Regions from separate parts of the Megasphaera intestinihominis genome, predicted to be linked through region 2. Evidence: riboswitches for the same ligand, from Rfam matches in the RefSeq annotation. Region 2 holds a riboswitch; each other region holds the start of a gene.
The links. Region 2 has a riboswitch for S-adenosylmethionine ahead of cysK (cysteine synthase A). Riboswitches for the same ligand answer to the same signal wherever they lie in the genome.

Region 1: it holds a riboswitch for S-adenosylmethionine, as region 2 does, so the genes downstream of both, WMO23_RS03605 (branched-chain amino acid transport system II carrier protein) here and cysK (cysteine synthase A) in region 2, are expected to answer to the same signal.
Region 3: it holds a riboswitch for S-adenosylmethionine, as region 2 does, so the genes downstream of both, metK (methionine adenosyltransferase) here and cysK (cysteine synthase A) in region 2, are expected to answer to the same signal.

What each region holds. Positions count from the first base shown of each region.
Region 1 covers NZ_JBBMEU010000014.1:7,642-11,926, reverse strand. Annotated here, with positions in the region: gene WMO23_RS03610 (aldehyde dehydrogenase family protein) at 1-1,143, opposite strand, end outside; gene WMO23_RS03605 (branched-chain amino acid transport system II carrier protein) at 1,286-2,608, opposite strand; SAM riboswitch class I at 2,705-2,803, opposite strand; gene nth (endonuclease III) at 2,882-3,514, opposite strand; gene larE (ATP-dependent sacrificial sulfur transferase LarE) at 3,516-4,285, opposite strand, start outside.
Region 2 covers NZ_JBBMEU010000025.1:17,873-22,157, forward strand. Annotated here, with positions in the region: gene WMO23_RS05490 (sulfate ABC transporter substrate-binding protein) at 1-924, opposite strand, end outside; gene cysK (cysteine synthase A) at 957-1,889, opposite strand; SAM riboswitch class I at 1,968-2,066, opposite strand; gene WMO23_RS05500 (carbon starvation CstA family protein) at 2,467-4,164, opposite strand.
Region 3 covers NZ_JBBMEU010000037.1:2,886-7,170, forward strand. Annotated here, with positions in the region: gene coaBC (bifunctional phosphopantothenoylcysteine decarboxylase/phosphopantothenate--cysteine ligase CoaBC) at 1-566, shown strand, start outside; gene WMO23_RS07205 (hypothetical protein) at 819-2,081, opposite strand; SAM riboswitch class I at 2,218-2,318, shown strand; gene metK (methionine adenosyltransferase) at 2,379-3,569, shown strand; gene priA (replication restart helicase PriA) at 3,695-4,285, shown strand, end outside.

The sequences.
Region 1 (4,285 bases), on a different contig from region 2:
GACGGGGCCGAAGATTTCTTCGCGGGCAATGGTCATGTCATTGGTTACGTCCGTAAAGATGACAGGCTTGACATAGTAACCGTGGTCCGGCGCATCCGGACGGCCGCCAGCCAGAAGTGTCGCCCCTTCTTCCAGGCCCTTGGCGATGTAGGCATCGACGGTCTGCCACTGGTCATACGATGCGACAGGACCGATTTTCGTCGTTTCCAGAGCCGGGTCGCCTACGGTATATTCCGGCAGTATCTTCAGCATGAGCTGTTCAATCTGTTCCTTGTCATCCCGCGGGATGATCAGGCGCGACAGGGCCGTACAGGTCTGGCCACTGTTGAGGAAAATGGAATTGAAGCACATGCGGATAGCCTTTTCGTAGTCCGCCCCCTTCAAGAGGACGAAAGGCGACTTGCCGCCCAGTTCCATACTGATGCGCTTCATCGAAGCTAAGGCGCGCTGAGATACCTTGATGCCGGCTGCCGTCGACCCCGTAAAGGATACCATGGCGATATTCGGGTCGTCGCAGATGGCATTGCCGACCTGGCTGCCCCGGCCGGCGACGAGATTGAAGACGCCTTTGGGGAAACCGGCCTGGTCAAAGGCTTCGGCCAGGTAGTACGCCGTCACCGGCGTGTGCTGACTCGGCTTGAGGACGACTGTCGCCCCGACGAGCAAGGCCGGTACGACTTTCTGGATAATCTGCCCTAAAGGATAATTCCACGGCGTGATACAGCCGATGACACCCAAAGGCCGGCGGTAGACGACGGATTGGGACAGATGTTCGACCAGTGGCAATTCCGGTGCCAAGTCGATATACGACTGGGTCCGCACGAACTGGTAGCCAATATGGTTGGTCCTGGCAAAGGCTACAGGCGCCCCTAATTCCTTGACGACGGCGTCGACGAACTGCGGTTCCAATCTGATCATCTGGACCAGCAGGTTCTTCATGAAGGTGATGCGGTCTTCCAGCGGCATAGCCGACCAGGCCGGGAAAGCTTTGGCAGCCGCCTGGGCAGCGGCAGCGACATCATCGGCACCAGCCGCGGCGACAGTGGCGAAGATTTCTTTCGTCGCCGGATTTTCTACGTCAATATATTGGCCAGACAAGGGCGCAACCCACTGGCCATCGATATATAGTTTTTTCAAATCCATGAAATTACCCCCTTTTACTCGAGATTATTCTTTAATTATAGAGATAAGTCATTGATTATGCAAGTCGGGGAAAAAAATAGACTGCCTAAAAGGCAGTCTATTTTTAGTGGCGCCCCCTACAGACTCCATACCACAAACTATCTTATTTCGCTTCGGCTTCTACGGGTTCTGAGGCGGATACGAAATGGCCGATGATGGAGCCGCCGATGAGGCCGATGATAAAGGGGACGATCCAGCCGAAACCGTATGTGGACAGGGGCGTAGCGGCGACGATGGCTTTAGCAAAGCCCAGGCTGCTCAGACCCGGCAGGGATTCCAAAAGGGCGAAGAGCGTGACCAGGTAGACAGAGCCTTTGTAAGCACCGTTGTTGGGCATGAAGCGGCCGATGATGCCCAGGACCAGGAGGGCCAGGCACGGCGGATAGCAGACGCCGAAAATCCAGCCGATGTAGGTGACGATACCGTCGACGCCGAGGAGGGCCGTCAGGGCCGACAAGATGCAGCAGGCGACGGCGACTTGCTTATAGCTGATGCGGTTGCCCGTAGCCGTGCTGGTGAATTCGGCAACGGCGGCAATCTGACCGATGGCTGTCGTCAGGCAGGCCAGGACGACGGCGATGCCCATGGGAACCATGACCCACGTGCCGACGCGCTGGATGATGGCGACCAGGAGTTCCGCACGGCCGATGTTCTGCGCATAGTCACCGCTGACGCAGGCGCCCATGTAGAGCAGGCTGCCGTAAATGATGAGCAGCAGGACGAAGGAAACGATGCCACAGTAGATGAGCACTTTATTGCGCTGGCCGACGGTCGTATAGCCCTTGCCGTAAATGGAGCTGATGAAGACAGCTGCCATGATGAAGCTGACCAGGACGTCACCCGTGTTATAGCCGCCGAGGAAGGCATTGACGAAGGGATGGTCCACAGCCGGAGCGACGGGTGTCCCCAGGGGATTGAAGATGCCGACGAAGGCGACGATGACCAGGATCAGGGCCAGGAGCGGCGTCAGGTATTTGCCCATGCGGTCCATGACGTTGTTCTGGTCGGCAACAAAGAAGAAGCTGATGACGAAATAGGCGATGACCAGCGGGATGAACGGTGCTGCCGGCAGGTTGCCCTGGATGCCGAGCTGGATGGCCGTCGCACACGTACGGGGAATGGAAACGAAGGTACAGACCAGCATGAGGGCTGCCAGGAGGACGTTATACGTATTCTTCCCTACCCGTTCAGTAATGGAGTGGACGTCGCCGTTGAGGCCGATGACGATGAGCGTGAAGATAGGAAGAAAAATACCCGAAAGGGTCAGGCCAGCCAGGCCGGACAGGAAATCGCTGCCGCTGTTCAAACCGAGCTGGGGCGGGAAAATCAAATTGCCGGCGCCAAAATAGGTGGCAAAGAAGGCGAATCCCAGGATGAGCACATCCAGCCCCCGGATAGCCTTGCCACCAGAAGAGTTGTTGTTCATGAAAATACCCCCTAAGAATGATTGAATGATGTGAAAATAAGTACATAATACGCCAAAAGAAAAGAGGCGCTGCCTCCAAGCTGCGCCTCAGTCATAATGATATCTTTCAGGAATAGCCTGTAGGAATTGGCACCTTACCTTAGGCAGGTTGCCGCAGCGTCATCGGGCCCGTCCCTCAGCTGCTCTCGATATAACTTATGAAATTTGTCTGTATTGGTGTTATTTTATAAAATTTTTAACGACTTGTCAATGTATTTATTTTGATTTAACGTTTTACTTCTGACAACTGGGACAAAGGTCAGCCAAAAAGCAGTTGTCGCATAAAGGCTTGCGGGCTTTGCAGACCCGGCGGCCATGCCAGATGAGCCAATGATGGGCCCGGCTCCACCATTCCTTGGGAATGGCCTTCTGCAGGCCCTTTTCGACTTCCAGCGGCGTCGTCCCTTGGGCCAGCTGCAGACGGTTGGACACGCGGAAGACGTGGGTATCGACAGCAATGGCCGGCGTATTGAACAAGATACTGACCAGGACATTGGCCGTCTTGCGGCCGACGCCGGGCAGTTTCACCAGCTCATCGAAAGTCTGCGGCACTTGGCCATGATATTTTTCACAAAGGATGGCACAGTTGGCCAGGATATTCTTGGCCTTGCTGCGATAGAGGCCGCAGGTCCGTATCTTTTCTTCCAGTCCCGCTGTCCCCAGGGTCAGCATCTTTTCCGGCGTGTTATATTCCGGGAACATGCCGGCCGTCACGATATTGACCCGTTCATCCGTACATTGGGCCGACAAGATGACGGCAATCATCAATTCAAAAGGAGAATTATAGTGCAGAGCCGGTTTCATGATACCATACTGGTCCTGGAACCGCTGCAGCATTTCATCTTTTACTTTCTTGGAAATAGCCATATCACTTTACTTCCTCATCAGTATGGATTACGTCGTTCAGGCTGCCCATTTCATAGCCGCCCAAATCGAGGGTGACGTACGTAAAGCCCGTATCCTTGATGGCCCGGACGATTTCCTCCCGATGAGCCAGGACCGACGGGATTTCATCGACGGCGACTTCGATGCGGGCTACATCGCCGTGATAGCGGACGCGCAGGGACCCCTGGACGTAAGGCGCTACGGCGGCTTCGGCCGCATCGATCTGAGCCAGGCGGTGCGGCGTCAGTTCCACGCCATACGGGACGCGGCTGGCCAGGCAGGCAGCGCTCTGCTTATTCCAGGTCTGGAGGCCGAATTCCTTCGACAAAGCCCGGATATCCGCCTTGGCCAGGCCTGCTTCGATCATCGGGCTGCGGACGGCGTCGGATAATTCCTGCAGGGCTTTCATACCCGGCCGGTAATCACCGAGGTCATCGACATTCCCCCCGTCGACGACCCACTGATAGCCTTCGGCCTTGGCCAGGGCCACGAGCGACGTAAAGCGTATTTTCTTGCAGATATAGCAGCGATCTGGCGGATTCTGGACGAAGTCCGGGTCCTCGAATTCCGTCGAATGGGCCAGGCGGTGTTCGACGCCGATGACCTTGGCCATGGCCTTGGCATCAGCCGCTTCACTGCCCGGCAGGGTCGCCGAAACGGCCGTCACGGCCAGGACCCGGTCCCCCAGAGCCTGGTGAGCCGCATAGGTCAGGAAGGTGCTGTCGACGCCGCCGGAAAAGCCGACGACGACAC
Region 2 (4,285 bases):
GAAGCGGTCGGCATAACGCCGGAGGATATCCGGATTAGACGGCCGGAAACCGTTCTTGGCGGCCAGTTCCTGGGCCTCATCGGAATAGAGGTAGGCCAGGTATTCATGAGCCGCCTCTTCATGACCCTTGCGCCGGGCCAGGCGGTCGACGACAGCCACGCTGGGCTGGGCCAGGATACTGATGCTGGGCACGACGAGGTCGAACTTATCGGGATATTCGCGCATCGAATAAAGCGCTTCGTTTTCCCAGGCGATAAGGACGTCACCTTGTCCGTTTTCGACAAAGGTCGTCGTCGAGCCGCGGGCGCCGGAATCCATGACCGTCACATTGCGGTACAAGTCGGTCATGAAGGCCCGGGTCTTGATTTCATTTCCCCCGAAATGGTCAAGGCCCCAGCTCCAGGCGGCCAGGAAGTTCCAGCAGGCGCCGCCGCTGCTCTTCGGGTCCGGCGTAATGACGCTCACGCCGGGCTTTACCAGGTCGTCCCAGTCGCGTATCCCTTTCGGGTTCCCCTTGCGGACCAGGAAGACGATGGTCGACGTGTACGGCGCCGAATCGTTGGCGAAATCCCCCTGCCAGCCTTCATGGATGAGGCCGGCCCTTTCGATGAGCGACACATCGTGGGCCAGGGCCAGGGTCACGACATCGGCCTTGCTGCCTTCGATGACCGACCGGGCCTGACTGCCCGATCCGCCATGGGACTGGATGATGCGGATATCCTTGCCTGTCGTCTCACGATAGTGCTGCTGGAATAATTCATTGTATTCTTTATATAACTCACGGGTTGGATCATACGAGACATTGGTCAGCGTCATCGTGCCGCCGCCCCCGGCGTCATCGCTGCGTCCGCAGCCAGCCAGGGCCCCGGCGACGGCGAGTGCCGCCGAAAAAGCCAGTATAGCTATGATGCGCTTCTTGTTCATTTTCTTTCCCCCTCTATACCGGCTTAGATTCCTTACCCCTCAAATAAAGCCGTCGATAAATAGCGTTCGCCGCCATCCGGCAGGAGGACGACGATAGTCTTGCCTTCGTTTTCCGGCCGGCTGGCCAGTTCCAGGGCCGCCTGCAGCGACGCACCGGACGAAATGCCGACCAAAAGGCCGTCGGTCTTGGCGACTTCCCTGGCCCGGCCGTAGGCGTCCTCATTGGATACGTCGATCACATCATCTACGAGAGATATATCCAAAACTTTCGGGATGAACCCGGCGCCAATCCCCTGAATGGCGTGCGGGCCCGGCCGGCCGCCGTGCAGGACGGCGGAATCTTTCGGCTCGACGGCGACGATCTGGACGTCCGGCTTATGGCCTTTCAGGCCCTGGGCCGTACCGGTGATGGTGCCGCCTGTGCCGACGGACGAAATGAAGATATCTACCTTGCCGTCCGTGTCGCGCCAGATTTCTTCCGCCGTCGTCTGGCGGTGGATGGCCGGATTGGCCGGATTGTCGAACTGCTGGGGAATGAAGGCATTGCCGTAAGAATCCCTCAATTCTTCGGCTTTGCCGATGCTGCCGCGCATCCCCTCGATGCCCGGTGTCAGCACGATTTCCGCCCCCAGGGCCGACACGATCTTACGCCGTTCCAGGCTCATCGTATCGGGCATGGTCAAGATCAGGTGCAGGCCCTTCACGGCGGCGACCAGGGCCAGGCCGATGCCGGTATTGCCGCTCGTCGGTTCGATGATGACCGTATCTTTGTTGATCTTCCCCTGCCGTATCCCTTCGTCGATCATGGCTGCCGCTACGCGGTCCTTGACGCTGCCCAAGGGGTTCATGTACTCCAGCTTGGCCAGGACGCGGGCCTTGAGGCCGTGCCGAGCCTGCCAATGAGTCAGTTCCAAGAGCGGCGTGTTGCCAATCAGCTCTGTCAAATACGTTGCCACATGCTCCATGTACTCAGCTCCTTTTTGGCAAAAAGAAAAGCGCCGCCTGCTGATGCAGATGGCGCTATAAATAGACGTATGCCCATGACTTCATCTGCCAGGTTATTTCCTGCTGGAATTGGCACCTTACCTACGTAGGTTGCCGCAGCGTCATCGGGCCAGTCCCTCAGCTGCTCTGGATGAATAGGTTTCGTATTGTATTGTCCTTATGAATGGTTGTACAATACGATCATATCATACAACACATGATGGTCAAATTTTTTAAGTACCCCATGATAACATACCTCTTTGATGACTAAAATGAATAGCTTCCTATCGGAAACGTTACCAAGAGTGTACACTTTACAGAGTATATTGTCAAGGGATTTTAAGCAAAAACTTTCATATTTTACAATGTAAACGTTATACCTATGGCTTTAGATAGGAATTTAACTTTATAAATTATATTTTTTTATAAGTAAAAAGGGCTTGTTGTATATACAGCAGGCCCTTTTTAGGGATTAGCCGTTAGTGTCTAACAGCTAACCCCTAACCCCTAGCTGCTAACTGCTAACTACTGACCGCTAACTGCTGACTGCTGACACCCTCAATGCGTCGCCGTGGGCTGGGCGTCGTGATGGGCCGTTTTGTTGTCGGCGTGGACGAGTTCTTTGCCGCAGTAGTAGACGATGGAGATGGCCAGGACCATGAGGGCGATGGCCAGGACGAACTGCAGTCCTTCGATGAGGAACGACCAGTTACCCGAGGCAATCTTGATGATCAGGGCATAAGCCGATTCGACGAGGGCTGTCATGGTAACGCAGAACATGACGACCATGGGGATGTAGAGCATGAAGCTCTTGCGGCCTGTCGTCTTGAGGAAGACCGTCAGGCAGATGAGGACCATGGCCGACAGCAGCTGGTTGGCCGAGCCGAAGAGAGGCCAGATGTTCATGTAGCCGCCTAAGCAGAGCAGGAAGCCGAAGAACAAGGTGATGACCGTAGCAAAATACTTATTGACGCAGATTTTCTGGATCGTGTTCATTTCCTGTCCTTCATCGACGCTGAACAGTTCCTGGAAGGACATACGGCCGATACGGCCGACGGCATCGAGGGTCGTCAGGGCCAGGGCCGATACGCACATGGTCATGATGCAGGCAGCTGCCGTCTGGGACAGGCCGAACATGGTGAAGAAACCAGCGACGGCGCCGGAGAAGATCTGGAACGGCGTGCCCGAAGCGACGTGGCCGTTGGAAGCGGCAGCGCAGGCGATGACCAGGGAAACGACGCCTAAGACCGATTCGACGCACATGGAACCGTAGCCGACAAAGACCGAATCCTGTTCCTTATCCAGGGTCTTCGACGACGTACCGGACGAAACGAGGCTGTGGAAGCCGGAAACGGCACCGCAGGCGATGGTGATGAACAGGATTGGGAACAAATCCTTGCCGCCGACCGAGAAGGACGTGAAGGCCGGCATATTCAGCGTCGGCTGGGCGATGAAGATACCGATGACGCCGCCGGCGATCATCATGAGCAGCAGGAAGGCGCTGATGTAGTCGCGCGGCTGTTTCAGGAGCCACATGGGCATGATGGAAGCAAAGAAAATATAAGCGAAGATGATGTACAGCCAGGTCATGCGGTCCAGGTAAATCGGCAGGTCGATGCCGACATAGAGCATGGCGATCAAGAGGACGATGGCGATGACGAAGCGTACTTTTTCACTGGGATTGAACTTCTTGATGAACAGGCCAAAGGCAATGGCGACGAAGATGAACAGCATGGAAATGGAAGCGGCAGCCGCATTGGGCAGGACCATGGATCCATCCTTGGCAAAGCCATTGAACGTCGTAGCGACGATATCGCCGAAAGCGGCGATGACCAGCAGGCTGAAGACCCAGCAGAAGAGCAGGAACAGGCGGCGGCCCGTCGTGCCGATGTACTTTTCGATGAGGACGCCCATGGATTTGCCGTCATTCTTCATGGATGCGTAGAGGGCTGCGAAGTCCTGGACGGCACCGAAGAAGACGCCGCCGATCATGAGCCATAAGAAAGCCGGCAGCCAGCCGTAGGCAGCGGCGATGATCGGGCCCGTGACGGGGCCGGCACCGGTGATGGACGAGAACTGATTGGCAAAGACCGTGAACTTAGAAGACGGCGTATAATCCTGGCCATCTTCCAGGCGATGGGCCGGCGTCAGGGCGTTGGGGTCGATGCCCCACGTCTTAGCCAGCCACTTGCCATAGAACCGATAGGCTACCGCCAGGATGACGATAGCACAAGTGACTAAAACAACACCATTCATAGAAATTCCTCCTATACTCAAAAAAAACAAATGGATCTGTGCGGAGGAGCTGAAGATGTTAAGGTAAATAAAAATGAATGCCATAAAATACATCTTCGCTTCTGCGCATGTGTACGGTATA
Region 3 (4,285 bases), on a different contig from region 2:
GCTTTGCCATCGCCAAGGCTGCCGTCATGGCCGGTGCTGAAGTCACCCTCGTCGCCGGGACGACGGATAACCTCAAGACACCTGTAGGCCTGGCCCGCCGCATTGATGTCGGCAGTACGCGTGACATGAAAGCTGCCGTCGATTCCTATTATGACGACTGCGACCTGGTCATCAAAGCCGCAGCTGTCGCCGATTACCGTTCGGCCCATCCGGCGGAAAACAAGATCAAGAAAAACGACGATACCCTGACCATCGAAATGGCCAAGAACCCGGATATCCTCTATGGCCTGGGCCAGCGCAAGACCCATCAGACCCTGGTCGGCTTTGCTGCCGAAACGACGAATGTCATCGAATACGGCACGAAGAAGCTCAAGAAGAAGAACCTCGACATGCTCGTCGCCAACGACGTCAGTGCCGAAGGAGCCGGCTTCAAAGGGACGACCAACATCGCCACCCTGCTTTTCCCGGACGGCTCTATGGAAAAATTAGAAAAAATGGATAAAGACGAACTCGCTGCCATCATCGTAGCCCGCGCGGCTGCCATTATGGCGAAAAAGAATAGTTGATAGCAGGGAGTTTGCAGAAAAAGGACTGTCGCATGTGCGACAGTCCTTTTTAGCAGTCAGCAGCTAGCTGTTAGCAGTTAGCAAATGAATTTAACTTTAAAAGTATCTTTACAAACTATGGGCCGATCACAAAAAAATACACGGCCCGTGGCCTTGTGCGTAGGGGACGCCTGGAAGGCGTCCCGCTGTGATATTCGATCATAGCCCATTCGGGCTTAATAGTATGTTTTTTTAATCACGAACCACGAGCCACTAACCACTAACCCGCCCTACGATGGCTTTGGCGAAGCCGTTGAGGTTGGTCGGGCCGACGGAGAGGATGGGGCAGTTATTTTCTTTGGCTTCCGTAATGGCCCAGCGGACGAGGGGCGTCTTGCCGTCTTCCAGGTTGACGACTAAGAGGGACGCTTCTTTCAGCATCCGGTCATCGCCCGGCTGGCCGCTGATGAGGAGGACGGCACCGAAACGGCGCTGGATGCGGCGCTGCCAGTCGGGATCGCCGCCGGCCAGGGCTATCTGACGGCCCGTGAGGAAGCGGTCCAGCTGGCGCGTATAATCGCGCTGGGTCATGAAGGAGGGCAGGTCCAGGCCGCGGTCTTCCGGGTCCCGGACGGAACGCGACGCTTCCTGGGGCGTCACTTTCCGCGGCGCCTGGCCTTTGGTCATATCCGGCCGCACCTGGCGCTTGTTGAGTTCCTTGCGCAGGGCCAGGAGTTCGGCAATCTGGCTGGATGCCGTTTCCTTTATCTTTTCGATATACTGTTCCTGCTTGCGGATACGGTCTTCATACTGTTTGCGGTCCTGTTCGCGGCCCGTCCTTTCCGCATCGAGTTCCTGGCGCAGCCGTTCCAGTTCAGAAAGGACGGCCGTGCGGTTCTTGGCTTCCAGGCGCAGGCGCAGGAGTTCTTCCCGGTCGGCGTCCATCTGGGCTTTTTCTTCCCGCAGCTGCTGAAGTTCTTCTTTTTCTTTGCCCATCATCATGGCCGGCGTTTCCTGGCCGCCAGTGACGGCTTCGTCGGACCAGGGCTGGTCGCAGATGACCATGAGATAGATGCCCAGGGCATGGGCTGCCGCGTGCTTGGCCATCTGCACGTCTTCAAAGACGTCGGTCAAGCCGAGAATCTGACTGTCCGTCTGGAGCATGAGCAGGTCGATGATGCCCATATAGGAAAAAGATTCCATAGTCTGCGCCATATCGTAGCGTTCGAGGTGGATCGTGCCGGCGTAGATTTCTTCCGGGTTCTGTTTGGACGTATAATACGTATTGATGAGCAGCCGGTCGGCCGTCCGTTCGTAGATGCGCAGTACCAAGGCGTCTTCCTGGTCTGTGCCGGTGTGGCGGCTGAAGGTCAGCCGTTCCTGGGAAAGAAGGGTCGTCACCAGGCTCGGGGTCTTGTACCATTTGCCGAATACTTCTACCCGCTTGGCCAGCCGCAGGTCGCCGGGCTTGCTGCAGGTTGCATAATCAAAATAAGGGTCGTTGAAGAATATATCTCTAGGCCGCAATTTGGTCATATCTAATCATCCTTTCTATCTTCTCCATTATAACCCTGCCTATAGGGCAACGTCTAGTAGACAATGTTTTTTAGGCATAAAAAACACTTGCAAAATAGGCGGACTTGAATTATAATGGATGAGCAAACCAAATAAAGAACCATCAAGAGACGACGGAGGGACTGGCCCTGTGATGTCGCAGCAACCTTCAGCTATGAAAGGTGCTAATTCCAGCAGTGATATACTGGCAGATGGGGATTAGAAGCCCCTCTCATGAAGTCATGGATGAGGGGAATTTTTTTTTAAGGAGGATCACTCATGGCAAAAAATCGTGAATTCTTTACATCCGAATCCGTCACCGAAGGCCATCCCGATAAAATGGCTGACCAGATTTCGGACAGCATTTTGGATGCCATTCTCGCAAAAGATAAAAACGCTCGCGTTGCTTGCGAAACCCTGGTAACGACTGGTATGGTACATGTCGTCGGTGAAATTTCTACGACGTGCTACGTCGATATCCCGCACATCGTCCGCGAAACGATTCGTGACATCGGCTATACCCGCGCTAAATATGGTTTTGACTGCGACACTTGCGGCGTCCTCGTTTCCCTGGACGAACAGTCCCCGGACATCGCTATGGGCGTCGACGATGCCTTGGAAAAGAAAGAAGGCAATACGGATAAGTTCGATACTATCGGCGCTGGCGACCAGGGCATGATGTTCGGCTATGCTACCAACGAAACGGACGACTACATGCCGCTGCCGATTTCCCTGGCACACCGCCTGGCACGCCGCCTGGCCAAAGTCCGCAAAGACGGCACACTGCCGTATCTCCGTCCCGATGGCAAGACCCAGGTCACTGTCGAATATGAAGACGGCAAACCGGTCCGCATCGATACGATCGTCATTTCGGCACAGCACAGCCCCGAAGTCGGCCGCGAACAGATCGAAAGCGACCTCCTCGAATTCGTCATCAAACCGGAACTGCCGGAAGGCTTGTTCGACGACAAGACGAAACTCTTCATCAATCCGACTGGCCGTTTCGTCATCGGCGGTCCTCAGGGCGATTCGGGCCTCACAGGCCGTAAGATCATCGTCGATACCTATGGCGGCATGGCTCGTCATGGCGGCGGTGCCTTCTCCGGCAAGGACCCCACAAAAGTCGACCGCTCGGCCGCTTATGCAGCCCGTTACGTCGCCAAGAACGTCGTCGCTGCCGGCCTGGCCGATAAATGCGAAATCCAGCTGGCTTATGCCATCGGCGTAGCCCGCCCGGTTTCCATCCACGTCGAAACCTTCGGTACGGGCAAAGTCCCGAACGAAAAGATCGTCGAACTCATCGAAAAGAACTTCGACCTTCGTCCGGCTGGCATCATCGCCATGCTCGACTTGCAGCGCCCGATTTACAAACAGACCGCTGCCTATGGCCACTTCGGCCGCAACGACCTCGACCTGCCTTGGGAAAAGACAGACAAAGCCGAAACGCTCCGCAAAGAAGCCGGCTTATAAGAGGCGGTTCGATAAACTGAACATCCAGAAAAGAGGCTGTCCCATTAAGACAGCCTCTTTTTGGGTATTGAGTTTGCAGTTTGTAGTTTTTTAGTGCGACAGCCCCATACAAAGGAGGTGTCCTTTTGATTGCTGAAATCATCATCAATACGACGGCGAAACGGCTGCAGCAGACTTTTTCCTATACCGTTCCCGATGGTCTGGCCGTCCGCGTCGGCAGCCGCGTCCTCGTGCCCTTTGGTCATCGCCGGGAAGAGGGCATCGTCGTCGCCCTCCATGAACAGCTGGACGAACCGGCCGATTTCACACTGAAGCCCGTCGAAGGCCTGCTTTCGACGCAGACCGGCTTCCAGGAAGAAATGATCCGCACGGCCATCTGGATCCGCGACTACTATGTCTGCAACCTTTCCGAAGCCCTGCGCCTGTTCATGATCGACAAGAAGGGCCTGGTCCGCCAGGAAATCTTGTCCGTCGGCCCGGCTGCGCCTGTGAGTCCTGAAGGGCGGCAGCTCCAGGCCTATGTCGCCGACAAGGGGAGCCGTGAAAAGGGCAGCCTTGTCCGCCGCTTCGGCAGGGACCTCGTCGAAACGGCCCTGGCCCGCCAGGTCCTGACCAGCCGGACTTATTACAAGAACCAGATTGCCGACAAGATGGAAGACTGGCTTTCCTTCGTCCACGATGATGACGAAGACATCCTCCACGGCCGGCGGCGCCAG